3 regions of the Streptomyces sp. NPDC104371 genome follow, and region 2 is predicted to be linked to each of the others. Evidence: riboswitches for the same ligand, from Rfam matches in the RefSeq annotation. Region 2 holds a riboswitch; each other region holds the start of a gene.
The links. Region 2 has a riboswitch for cyclic di-AMP ahead of ACZ60T_RS10050 (C40 family peptidase). Riboswitches for the same ligand answer to the same signal wherever they lie in the genome.
Positions count from the first base shown of each region.

Region 1: another riboswitch for cyclic di-AMP. It lies ahead of ACZ60T_RS29790 (transglycosylase family protein); the one in region 2 lies ahead of ACZ60T_RS10050 (C40 family peptidase).
Region 3: another riboswitch for cyclic di-AMP. It lies ahead of ACZ60T_RS19330 (M23 family metallopeptidase); the one in region 2 lies ahead of ACZ60T_RS10050 (C40 family peptidase).

Region 1 is NZ_JBVJNF010000012.1:102,734-107,037, reverse strand. Features, by position in the region: gene ACZ60T_RS29805 (nucleoside triphosphate pyrophosphohydrolase) at 1-56, shown strand, start outside; gene ACZ60T_RS29800 (cytochrome P450 family protein) at 105-1,394, shown strand; gene ACZ60T_RS29795 (transglycosylase family protein) at 1,585-2,604, shown strand; cyclic di-AMP (ydaO/yuaA leader) riboswitch at 2,804-2,971, shown strand; gene ACZ60T_RS29790 (transglycosylase family protein) at 2,977-3,717, shown strand; gene eno (phosphopyruvate hydratase) at 3,997-4,304, shown strand, end outside.
Region 2 is NZ_JBVJNF010000002.1:936,962-941,265, reverse strand. Features, by position in the region: gene ACZ60T_RS10060 (hypothetical protein) at 406-759, shown strand; gene ACZ60T_RS10055 (tellurite resistance/C4-dicarboxylate transporter family protein) at 737-1,726, opposite strand; gene ACZ60T_RS10050 (C40 family peptidase) at 1,829-3,004, opposite strand; cyclic di-AMP (ydaO/yuaA leader) riboswitch at 3,013-3,181, opposite strand; gene pcrA (DNA helicase PcrA) at 3,594-4,304, shown strand, end outside.
Region 3 is NZ_JBVJNF010000006.1:13,924-18,227, reverse strand. Features, by position in the region: gene ACZ60T_RS19340 (dihydrofolate reductase family protein) at 1-500, shown strand, start outside; tRNA gene ACZ60T_RS19335 (tRNA-Met) at 605-678, shown strand; cyclic di-AMP (ydaO/yuaA leader) riboswitch at 988-1,146, shown strand; gene ACZ60T_RS19330 (M23 family metallopeptidase) at 1,158-2,228, shown strand; gene ACZ60T_RS19325 (aldo/keto reductase) at 2,412-3,356, shown strand; gene ACZ60T_RS19320 (PrsW family intramembrane metalloprotease) at 3,371-4,304, opposite strand, start outside.

The DNA of each region.
Region 1 (4,304 bases), on a different contig from region 2:
GCGCGGCGGCACGGGTGTACCGGGACGCGATCCGGGCGGTGGAGAGCGCGCGCTGACGTCCGGGCGGGCGCGAGGCATCCCGCCCCGCCGGATACGGTCGAGGAGTGACCGAGCAGCACCAGCCCCTCCCCTCCACCCCGGCCCCCGAACTCTTCACCTGGGAGTTCGCCGCCGATCCGTACCCCGCCTACGCCTGGCTGCGCGAGCACGCGCCCGTGCACCGGACGACGCTCCCGAGCGGGGTGGAGGCCTGGCTGGTCACCCGCTACGCCGACGCCCGCCAGGCGCTGGCCGACCCGCGGCTCAGCAAGAACCCGGCGCATCACGACGAGCCCGCGCACGCCAAGGGCAAGACCGGCATCCCCGGCGAGCGCAAGGCCGAGCTGATGACCCACCTGCTCAACATCGACCCGCCGGACCACACCCGGCTGCGCCGCCTCGTCTCCAAGGCGTTCACCCCGCGGCGCGTCGCCGAGTTCGCGCCGCGGGTGCAGGAACTCACCGATCACCTCATCGACGGGTTCGCGGGCAAGGGCGAGGCCGACCTCATCCATGAGTTCGCCTTCCCGCTGCCCATCTACGCCATCTGCGACCTGCTCGGCGTTCCCCGCGAGGACCAGGACGACTTCCGGGAGTGGGCCGGGATGATGATCCGGCACGGCGGGGGACCGCGGGGCGGGGTCGCGCGGTCCGTCAAGAAGATGCGCGGCTATCTCGCCGACCTCATCCACCGCAAGCGCGCCGCCCTGTCCGACACCCCCGCCCCCGGCGAGGACCTCATCTCCGGGCTCATCCGCGCCTCCGACCACGGCGAGCACCTCACCGAGAACGAGGCCGCCGCGATGGCCTTCATCCTGCTCTTCGCCGGGTTCGAGACCACCGTCAACCTCATCGGCAACGGGACGTACGCCCTCCTCACCCACCCCGAGCAGCGCACCCGCCTCCAGCAGGCGCTCCTCGCCGGGGAACACGGCCTCCTGGAGACCGGCATCGAGGAACTCCTGCGCTACGACGGCCCGGTCGAGCTGGCCACCTGGCGGTTCGCCACCCGGCCGCTCACCCTCGGCGGGCAGGACATAGCGCCCGGCGACCCGGTGCTCGTCGTCCTCGCCGCCGCGGACCGGGACCCGGCGCGGTTCGCCGACCCCGACCTCCTCGACCTCTCGCGCCGCGACAACCAGCACCTCGGGTACGGGCACGGCGTCCACTACTGCCTCGGCGCCCCGCTCGCCCGCCTGGAGGGACAGGCCGCGCTCGCCACGCTCCTCACCCGCCTCCCCGACCTGCGCCTCGCGGCGGACCCCGCCGAGCTGCGCCGGCGCGGCGGGCTCATCATGCGCGGACTGCGCACGCTCCCCGTGGAGTTCACACCCGTTCCGCCACAGGGCCGCTGACGACCCTCCGCAATGCCGCGAACACCCGGGCGGGAAGCGTGAGTTGGCTCTTCGACAAGTCTGTGACATTTACGTGATCCGCGCTGCATGAACTTGTGACAAGCGTTCGAGTGCGGCTACGTTCGCGCAGTAACGCGGCGGTGCGCCACGGCTGCCGCGTGGTCTCTGCTGTCGCGCGAAAGGCAACCGTATGCTTCCCGGGAACGGCCGTCACCGTCGCCGCCGCCAGGCCCCCGCGATCCTCGTCGCGGCAGGTGTGACCGGATCGGCGATCGCGATTCCGCTTCTCGGTGCCACCGGTGCGAGCGCGGCCGGTGCCACCACCTGGGACCAGGTCGCGGAGTGCGAGAGCGGCGGCTCCTGGAGCGCGGACACCGGCAACGGCCGCTACGGCGGCCTGCAGTTGACGCAGTCCGCCTGGGAGAAGTACGGCGGCCTCGACTACGCGCCCCGCGCGGACCAGGCCAGCCGCTCGCAGCAGATAGCCGTCGCCGAGCGGATCCTCTCCCACCGGGGGACCTCCGCCTGGCAGTCCTGCGCGCCCCTCGCCGGTCTGACCAAGCACTCCGGTGAGACCCAGGTCGACACGGGCGTCGCGAACGACCCGTCGTCCTCCCCCCACACCTCCGGCTCCGACTTCGGCGCGGCGAACGATCCCGGTCTGCCCGACATGCCCGGATCACCCAAGTCGACCCCGTTGCCGTCTACTTCCTCCCCTTCGCCCTCCACGTCCGAGTCCTCCCCCGAGTCGTCCCCGTCCTCGGACCCGACCACCGTTCCGTCCGAGCAGGGCACCGAGACGAGCGGCGCACAGGAGTCCGGCGAGCCGTCCGAGAAGGCGACGAAGCAGGCCGAGCCCGGCAAGTCGGCGCGGGAGACCGCCACTTCGGGCAAGGACGCGCACCGCACCTCCGGCGGCGGGCGCCACCGCGGCGGCAGTGCCGACGAACACGGCGCGAACGGGCGTGGCGGCGACGGGTTCGGGCGGCACGCCTCGCCCGACTCCCCTGCCCCGCACGGCGCCACGGACGGCTCGTACACCGTCCGTCCCGGCGACACGCTGTCCGCCATCGCCGACTCGCTTGAGCTGCACGGCGGATGGAGCGGGCTGTACGACGTGAACAAGAAGGCGATCGGCTCCGACCCCGACCTCATCCTCCCCGGTCAGAGCCTCGCGCTGGAAGACGGCCGCACAGCGAAGAAGCACTGAACTGTCCGGTTTCTGACGCCAGTTCACGCCCTACTTCGATGTCAAATGTCCGCTTTGGCGAGAGTGAGATATGAGTCTCATAAGCCCTGATCGTCTTTGAAATTCCGGCGATCGGCTGCTTACGGTCAAGGCCGCTCGCCACAGCGGGCCCCGACGGTCGCCACGCCGAATCCTGCCGGCGGCCGCCCGGGAACAGTCGTCGCGTCAAGCGCCGTAGGCAGGAGCGGGGGACCCAAGGTAAGTGCCGCGCCCGGGAGTTGACCGGGACGGCTAGGGGTGAAGCCGTACGCCCTTCGGGGGGTGCGGCCGGGCAGCTCAACCGGCCCGAACCCGACAGCTCACCTCGCAGGCGTCGGTGAGGGGATTCGAACCATGCTGTCTTCCGGCAAGGGCAAGCACCGTCGTCCGTCCAAGGCCGTCCGCGCCATCACGCTCGCCGGTGTCACCGGCGCCGCCGTCGCCGCCCCGCTGATGGCGGCCGGCAACGCCTCCGCCGCCACCACGGCCGAGTGGGACGCCGTCGCCCAGTGCGAGTCCGGCGGCAACTGGTCCATCAACACCGGCAACGGCTACTTCGGCGGCCTCCAGTTCGCCACGTCCACCTGGGCCGCGTACGGCGGCACCGCCTACGCCGCGCGCGCCGACCTGGCGAGCAAGGCGCAGCAGATAGCCGTCGCCGAGAAGGTCCTCGCGGGCCAGGGCAAGGGCGCCTGGCCGGTCTGCGGCAAGGGCCTGTCCAGCACCCCGAACAACGGTGGCGCGGCCCCCGCCGCCCCTGTCGCGCCGAAGAGCACGGCCCCTGTCGCGCCCAAGAGCACGGCCCCCGCCGCGCCCAAGAGCGCGCAGAGCGGCACCGTCTCCCGTTCGGCCGAGGCGCAGAAGGCCTCCCGTTCCACCGAGCGCCCGGCGGCGCGGAAGACCGTGACCACCCCGACCGGCAAGAAGGTCAAGAAGGGTGACGGCGAGTACAAGGTCGTCCGGGGCGACACCCTCAGCTCCATCGCCGCCGAGCGGCACATCCGCGGCGGCTGGCAGAAGCTGTTCGAGCTGAACAAGGACATCGTCGAGGACGCCGACCTCATCTACCCGGGCCAGCAGCTCCACCTGAAGTGACGGCCGGACAGCCGGGCCGCAACTCCCTTCTCCCGGCGGCCACCTCGACGTAGGCCGTCCGGAGACCCCCGCTCCCCGCTCCGGCGCGTGTTCCCCCGCACGCGCCGGAGCGGGGTTCTTCTGCCGTTCCCGCCCCGCCATTTGTTCCGACCTGAAACAATATGGAGCGTCAACCTGTTCGCGGGACGGTCGGTCAGTCGGCCGGGTCCGGCAGGCGGATAGGCTCTAGCCACAAAGTGCCCCGCACTCCAAAGCGTCACATCCCAGAAGGAGATGCACGTGCCGTCCATCGACGTCGTCGTAGCCCGGGAAATCCTGGACTCCCGAGGCAACCCCACGGTCGAGGTCGAGGTCGGCCTCGACGACGGCAGCACCGGTCGTGCCGCCGTTCCGTCCGGCGCCTCCACCGGCGCCTTCGAGGCCATCGAGCTCCGCGACGGTGACCCGGGCCGCTACCAGGGCAAGGGTGTCGAGAAGGCCGTCCTCGCCGTCATCGAGCAGATCGGCCCGGAGCTGGTCGGCTACGACGCCACCGAGCAGCGCCTGATCGACCAGGCGATGTTCGACCTGGACGCCACCGACAACAA
Region 2 (4,304 bases):
ACGGGTGCTGTGACACGTCCGGCGGCGGCCCGCACAGGGGGGACGGGCCGCCGCCGCCGGTTCTCCTCGGCGGTGGTGTCCGGCGGCCACCCCTGGCCTGGGCGGCGGTGAGGAGCCGGTCACCTGGTGGAGGACGCTAGATGTCGCCGCGGTGACTCGGAGACGGGATGTCCGGAAATGGCCTGACCGGACTTCCGGTGACCGTATTCGACCGTGGGCCCCGACCGGGGCTGCCGCGTTCGCGCTGTGCGCTGACCGATGTGCCCGTTCCGGGAGCCGCGACGGTGACAGGGTGCTATGCGGCGTGTATATGCCAGGAGCGGACCCGGCCCCGGACCTGGGGACCCGCCCCGGACCGGCCCCCGCCCCCGGAGGCGTCCGCGTCTCTGGTTAGGCTCCGGAACCATGGACGTACTCATCCATCTCTTCGTCGGCCTTCACATCGTCGGCATCGCCGCACTCCTCGGTGGCTTCCTCGGCCAGATGAAGGGGATGCGCCAGGGCACGGCCCGTTTCGTGCCCGGGATGCTGCACGGTGCGCTGACCATGCTGGTCACGGGTGTCGCCCTGGTCGGCCTCAACCAGGCGCAGGACTACCCGCTCGACAACATCAAGATCGGCATCAAGCTGGCGGTCCTGATCGTGATCCTCGGCCTGGTCTACGTGAAGCGCGACGAGGAGAAGGTCGAGAAGCCGCTCTTCGGGCTCGTGGGCGCGCTGACCCTCACGAACATCTTCATCGCGGTTCTGTGGACCTGACGTCCGTGGACCTGATGTCCTCCCGGGCGGACCGCGCGGCTCCCACGAGGACCGCGCACCAGGCGGCCAGCGCGATCCACAGCAGTACCGTGCCGAGGCCGCGCAGCCACGGCACCCCCAGGGCCAGGGCGAACGACAGGGCCGCCACCGCCGTCATCCCCAGCGGGAAGACGGTCGCCCAGCGCCGTACGTCGTAGCGGGTCCGCGGCCAGCGCAGCTCGGCCGCCACGAGGACGCAGTAGCAGAGCGACGCGAGGATCAGCAGGCTGATGGTGACGGTCCGCAGGACGCCGCTGTCGTCACGGTTCCAGAGGTAGGGGTCGCGGTCCTCGGCGGCGATGAGCTTCGACCCGGCCACCACGGAGGTGGCGAGCGCGCCGCTCAGGATCCAGTGGTCACCGACGCCGGTCCGCACCTGCCGACGGTCGAAACGCCGGAAGGCGATCACGTACAACGCCAGTCCGAGCCAGAAGAACACGAGCGCCAGGTGCGCTAGCCACGCCACCTTCAGGGCCGTGGCGAGCACCGCGCCGAGCACCGCGATCCCCTCCGTCGCCACACACCCGAGGAACACCGACCCCGGCATCCGGCGCCCCCAGTGCCGTACGACCGGCAGGGTCAGCCTCAGCCAGAGCGCGATGGCCAGCGCGAGGAGCGCCTCGGCGAGCCACTGTCCGCCCAGCAGGGAGATCCGCGTGCCCAGGACGGTCGTCGCCGCGACCGAGGTGAACGCGGCCGGGGAGCGCGTCTCGGCCAGCCACCGGCCGTGCTCCCGCAGCAGGCGCCGGACGGCATCGGCCGCGAGCCCCAGCCAGGCGGCACAGGCCAGGGCCAGGAGGATGCGGGAGAGGGTCTCGAACCCGGCCAGATGCAGTCCGACCGACACGATGCCGGTCGCCATCACGGCGGCCCCGGCGGCCGGCGGGCGCCGCGCCCACCAGGCACGCAGCGCGGAGGTCCCTGACATGCGCCCGATGCTATGGACGCATCCCCGGCTCGCGTGCGGGGCACGCGCGCGTGGCTGCCAAATCAACCCCACGCGCACGTGCCGTACGGGAGCGGGTGGGGATCAGGCCGGGCGGACCACGCTGTGGATGGCCGAGGTGCCGTCGTAGTAGACCGACTCCTCGCGGACGTACGCACCCGGCTTCGGGGCGTGGATCATCATGCCGTCGCCGATGTAGAGGCCGACGTGGCTGATGTCGTCGTAGAAGAAGATCAGGTCACCGGGCTGGGCGTTGGCGATCGAGACCGTCGTGCCGACCTTCACCTGGTCCCAGGTCGTCCGCGGCAGCGAGACCCCGGCGGCCTTCCAGGAGGCCTGGGTCAGCCCGGAGCAGTCGTAGGAGTCGGGCCCGGTCGCGCCCCACACGTACGGCTTCCCGATCTGGGAGCGGGCGAACGAGAGGGCCTTCTCCGCCTTCGTCGTGGAGGAGGAGCCGGAGCCGGTGGAGCCGGAGCCTGTGGAGCCCGATCCGGCGGAGGAGTCCGAGGAGCCGGACGAGCCCGACGAGGACTGCTTCTCCTGGGCCGCCTTCTCGGCCTCCTCCCGCTGGGCCGCCTGCTGCTTGGCCAGCTCCTGCGCCTTGCGCTGGGCCTCCGCCTGCTTCTTCTTCTCGATCTCCGCGAGCCGCGCCTTCTCCTCCGCGGTGAGCTGGGACAGCACCTTCCGCGCGCTGGAGAGCTTCTGCTGGACCTCCGTCTTGGACGACTTGAGCGTCTTCTGCGCCTCGGTGAGCGTCTGAAGGCTCTTGGTCGCCTCCCGCCGCTTCTTCATCGTCGCGGCCTGCTCGGTGACGTACTGGTCGACCGCCACCTTCTGGCGGCCGGTCAGCCGGTCCGCGAGCTGGGTCTGGTCGAAGTAGGCCTGCGGCGAGTCGGCCAGCAGGAACGTGGCGGTGCCGGGGGACGCGCTCCCGGTGCGGTACTGCGCGGCGGCGAACGAGCCGAGCTGCTCGCGCGCCTCGTTGAGCTTCTGCGTGCGCTGGGCGACCTGGTCGAGGAGCGTGTCCGTGTGCTTGCGCTGCTCGGTCGTCTTCTCCTTGGCCGCGTTGTACTTCTCGGTGGCCGTCCCGGCCTGCCGGTACAGCTCGTCGACCTGCTTCTGCACCTCCTCCATGCTCGGCTTGCGCGGGGCGGGCGCGGCGTTCGCCGTCTGGGAGAGCAGGGCCACGGAGGCGAGAGCGGCCGTCGCGAGGGCGGGGGTGCGTATGCCTGAGGGACGCGGCTTGCGGTGCGGGGCCATGGAGGGCGACTCCTTCCGTGCTCCGCCTACCGAGTTAGCTGTCGGGTTCGGGCGGAGATGTGGAAGGTGTGCCCTACAGCCGTGCCCCGCGGGGCGGTCGGCCGATTCACCCCAAGGTCGGTGTGGGTCCCCGGCTCCGGCTGCCCTGGGGCGCACCGGACTCGGCGGTGGCCGCGTGGCCCGGCGACGTTCGCCGGTGGGGGTCCTGCGGCCCGCCCGGCACGCTAGCCAACTCCTGTGGCGCCTGTGAAGGTTGATGTGCGATATGCCCGATACATTTTCGTGACCTTCATCATGGGAGTCGCTCCGTGCGGTCACTATGAGGGGGCTTATGGAGGCTTGCGGCACTTCTTCGGTATCCATCGGGTGATGCTGGTACGTCGCGTTTGCGCCGCTCCGAGGGGGCGCGCGGAACGTGACCAGGCCTGGCCCGGCGGTGAAGGCGCGCCCGGCTTCGATCTCGAGGGCGGGCTTCCGGGTACCGGCTCCGATTCCGAGGCCCGGCTTCCGAGCAACGGCTCCGATCCCGAGGGCGGACTTCTCAGGGCGGCCCTCGGTTGTCGGTGGGGCGGCCTAGACTCGGAGAGCGATGAGCAGCCTCTTTGACGACAGCTTCCTGGCGGACCTCAAGGCCACTCCGGCCCCCGAGGAAGAGCCCCCGCCGCCCGAGGACGAACACGCTCCGGAGCTGGTCCCGGACGATCTGTTCGGGGGGAAGTTCGACATGCCGCCGGACCGGGACATCTACTACCGCGACGGCGCGCCCCGCCCGCCCATCGACCCGGCGGCGCTGCTGGAGGGGCTGAACGGCAACCAGCGCGCGGCCGTGACGCACGCGGGCTCCCCGCTGCTCATCGTCGCGGGCGCGGGCTCCGGCAAGACCCGCGTGCTCACGCACCGCATCGCCCATCTGCTGGCCGAGCGGAGTGTGCACCCCGGCCAGATCCTCGCGATCACGTTCACCAACAAGGCCGCGGGCGAGATGAAGGAGCGCGTCGAGCAGCTCGTCGGCCCGCGGGCCCACGCGATGTGGGTGATGACCTTCCACAGCGCGTGCGTCCGCATCCTGCGGCGCGAGTCGAAGAAGCTCGGCTTCACGTCCTCGTTCTCGATCTACGACGCGGCCGACAGCAAGCGGCTGATGGCGCTGGTGTGCCGCGATCTGGACCTCGACCCCAAGCAGTTCCCGCCCAAGTCGTTCAGCGCCAAGATCTCCAACCTGAAGAACGAGCTGATCGACGAGGAGGACTTCGCCGCCCAGGCGGCCGACGGCTTCGAGAAGACCCTCGCCCAGGCGTAC
Region 3 (4,304 bases), on a different contig from region 2:
ACGTCCCCACGGCGCCCGGCACCGGGAGATCGGCCGCCGCCGCCGACCGGCGATGGCTGCGGACGGCCTGCGAACTGGCCGCGCAGTGCCCGCCCTCCCGTACGGCCTTCAGCGTCGGCGCGGTGATCGTCGCGGCCGACGGCACGGAGCTGGCGCGGGCGCACTCCCGGGAGGGCGGCGACCCCGTCGTCCACGCCGAGGAGGCGGCGCTGGCGAAGCTCGACCCGGCGGACCCCCGGCTGGCCACCGCCACGGTGTACAGCAGCCTGGAGCCGTGCACCCGCCGCGCCTCCCGGCCCGCGCCCTGCGCCCGGCTGATCCTCGACGCCGGGGTACGACGGGTGGTCACCGCATGGCGCGAGCCGGACACGTTCGTCGCGTCGGCCGACGGGAGCGGGGCGCTCACGGCCCAGGGGGTCGACGTGGTGCTCCTGCCGGAGTGCGAGCGGCGGGCGAAGGCCCCGAACGCCCATCTGCTCTCCCCGCCCGACCGCTCCTGACCTGGCCCCGGCGCTTCCCGGACCGGGTGAAACAGCAGGTGAGAGTGGGGAAGCGAGATCCGTGCACGAGGTACCCCGCGGATGACGTACACTTGAATCACCGACGCGGGGTGGAGCAGCTCGGTAGCTCGCTGGGCTCATAACCCAGAGGTCGCAGGTTCAAATCCTGTCCCCGCTACTGATCACCGAGGGCCGGAATCCGAAAGGGTTCCGGCCCTCGGTGCGTTCGCCCCCTCATACCCTCGCCTTGATCACTAGCAGTCACGTTGCGTAAGTGAACGGAATCGCTCCGCACAGCAACTGACGCCCCGTCAGGCTCATGAGACGGGTGACACGTGGTCAACTCGCCCTACTTCCACCGCTCATGAGGCGAAAGTCCTGGCCGATGGGATCGATGATCCGGCCGAGCAACTTGGAATACGGCCCTCGCGTCTATTAACGTTCGATAACGCAGCGCGGTCGTCCCAGCCGTCACCCGAGGCGGCTCCGTGCGCGTGTGCCGAATCCCGTAAGGGAACCGGGGAACCACCACTTTGGGGTGAATCGGGCGGATGCCGCCGTGGCAGCACGGCAGGCACAGAACCCGTAGGAGACCTTCCTGCTCCGAACCCGTCAGCTAACCCGGTAGGCGAGACGGAAGGAAAGGAGTGCGCCCGCGTGGCGTCCAACCGGTCTGCCCAGAACACGTCGTTCGCCCCCGAGGACACCCAGCCGTACGGCTTCGCGGCCCGCGACGACGAGGGCCCCTGGGAAGAGTGGAGTCCTTCGGAGGAGTCCGTCCGTCCCGTCCGCGGCAGGCACCGCGTCGGCAAGCAGCGCGGCGGCGGCCTCGCGCGCAGCTCCACCGTTCTCGGCGTCGGCGTCATAGCCGCCGTCGGCGCGGGCGGCATGGCCACCGCGCAGACCGGCAAGCCGCCGGTGTCGATCTCCCTGCCGGACATGCCCTCGTCCCTGCCCGACATCTCCTCGGTCACGGACTCCGCCAAGTCGCTCATCGGCCAGGACGACGACACCCCCGAGGCCGCCGCCACCCCCCTCAGCGACGTCGGCCTGACCAGCGCCGCCTCGGGCAGCGCGGACGCGGGCGAGGCGCTGCGCGCCCGGATCATGCAGCAGGCCGAGTCCCAGCAGGACCAGGTCGACCAGGCCGCCGCGCGTGCCGAGCAGGAGGCCGCCGCGAAGCAGGCCGCCGAGGCCGCGACCAAGGCGCAGGACGAAGCGAAGGCCAAGGCCGCCGCCGAGAAGAAGAAGGCCGAGGAGGCCAAGAAGAAGGCGGAGGAAGAGGCCCGCAAGAAGGCCGAGGAGGAGCGCCTGGCCAAGCTGGCCAAGCAGTACTCCCTGCCCACCTCCTCGTACACGCTGACCTCCCACTTCGGCGACGCCGGCAGCATGTGGTCCTCCGGCCACCACACCGGCCTCGACTTCGCCGCCCCCACGGGCACGCTCCTCAAGGCGATCCACACGGGCACCGTCACCGAGGCCGGCTGGGCCGGGGCGTACGGCTACCGCACGGTCCTCACCCTCGAGGACGGCACCGAGCTGTGGTACTGCCACCAGTCCTCGATCAGCGTCAGCGTCGGGCAGAAGGTCAGCACCGGCGATGTCATCGGGCGCGTGGGCGCGACCGGCAACGTCACCGGTCCGCATCTGCACCTCGAGGTCCACACGGGCGGCGGCGACGCGATCGACCCGCTGGCGTGGCTGCAGAACAAGGGCATCAACCCCTGAGCACCGGGCCCCGCGCCCGCACGCCCGCCCACCTCTGATCCCCGGCGGTCCTGACGGCTACCCCCCGACGTCAGGGCTGCCGGTCACGCGTTCCCGCACCGACACCGCGCCCGCCCGCCGCGTTTACGGGAACTTTGCCCCACACCGGAAGTGATCACTCCGAAGCGGGCGTTGACTACGGTCATGACTTCTCTTCGCAAGCTCGGCTCCTCCGACCTCGAGGTCTTCCCGCTCTCGCTCGGCGGCAACGTCTTCGGCTGGACCGCCGACGAGGCGCAGTCCTTCGCGGTGCTCGACGCGTACACCGCGGCGGGCGGCAACTTCATCGACACGGCCGACATGTACTCGGCCTGGGCCGACGGCAACCAGGGCGGCGAGTCCGAGACCGTCATCGGCGACTGGACGAAGGCGCGCGGCAACCGCTCCGATGTCGTCATCGCCACCAAGGTCGGCCGGCATCCCGAGCACATGGGGCTCGCCGCCGACACCATCAAGGCCGCGGCCGACGCGTCCCTGCGCCGCCTCGGCACCGACTACATCGACCTCTACTACACGCACTTCGACGAGCCGGAGACCCCGGTCGAGGAGATCATCGGCGCGCTCGACGACCTGGTGAAGGCGGGCAAGGTGCGCGCCATCGGCGCCTCCAACATCTCCGCCGCCCGCCTTCAGGAGTCCCTCGACTTCTCCGACCGGGAGGGCCTGGCGCGGTACGTGGCGCTCCAGCCGCAGTACAACCTGGTCTCCCGCGAGACGTACGAGGGGGAGCTGTCGGACATCGCCTCCCGCGCGGGCCTCGCGGCCGTCCCGTACTACTCCCTTGCCTCCGGCTTCCTGACCGGCAAGTACCGGCCCGGCACCACGGTGGACTCGCCGCGCGCGGAGGGCGCGGGCAGGCATCTGGAGACCGAGCGCGGACGCCGCGTGCTCGCGGCCCTCGACGAGGTCGCGCAGGAGCGCGGCGCGCAGGTCGCGACGGTCGCGCTCGCCTGGCTGGCGGCCCGGCCGACGGTCGTGGCACCGATCGCCTCCGCCCGTACGGTCGAGCAACTGCCCGCGCTGCTGGCGGTGCGGGACCTGACGCTGACGGACCAGGAGCAGAAGCTCCTCACGGAGGCGTCCGCGTAGCTCCGTCAGGGGCCTCAGCCCTGTGAGCGGTACGGGTTGTACACCGGGTACCCGGCAGGGGGCGCCGTCTGCCACGCGGGCGGCGCCCCGGTCGCCGGGGCGTACCCGTGTCCCCACACCGGCCTCGGGGCCGCGGCGCGCGCGGCGTGTGCCAGCGCGGGCAGCGCCACGCCCCGTCGCGCCCACATCCCGGTGAGCAACTCCCGTTCCCGTACGGCGAAGTCGGCCGCCGCCCGGCCCCGGCGCCCCTGGCGGCGCAGGAACGCCAGCGATGTCGCGTACGCCTCGTACTCCGCGACCGAGCGCGCCGCCGCCTTCCCGAAGTGGCGTCCCGCGTACTCCCGGGCCAGCTTCCGCGCCCGCATGGAGCCGAGGGCGAACGGCTCGCCGGGCCCCACCCAGCCGGCGGCCACGTACGCGGGCAGTTCCTCGCGCACGGTCCGCAGCTCTCGCTGCCGTGTCCAGATCACCAGCCAGGTCAGGAGCCCGAACGCGGGCACCATGAACCCCCCGTACACCGCGAAGAACCCGAACTGGCCGAAGGACGCGGAGCCGTTCCACAGGGAGTGCATGCTCATGGCGAGCAGCAGTCCGCCGAGCGGCACCAGGATCCGGCGTACGCGCTGGCGCTCGGCGGAGAGCGCGGCGATGCCGATGCCGATGCCGGTGAGCACGGTGAACAGCGGATGCGCGAAGGGCGACATCACCACGCGGACGAAGAACGTCGCGGCGGTCACGGACGCCAGCCCGCGCCCGCCGCTGAGCTGGTCGGTGCCGAAGGCCGTGCCCAGATAGAGGATGTTCTCGGTGAAGGCGAAGCCGGTCGCGGTGACCCCGGCTATCACCACCCCGTCGACGATGCCGGTGAAGTCCCGTCTGCGGAAGAGGAAGACCAGCAGCACGGCGGCGGCCTTCGCGGACTCCTCGACGACGGGCGCGATGACGGTG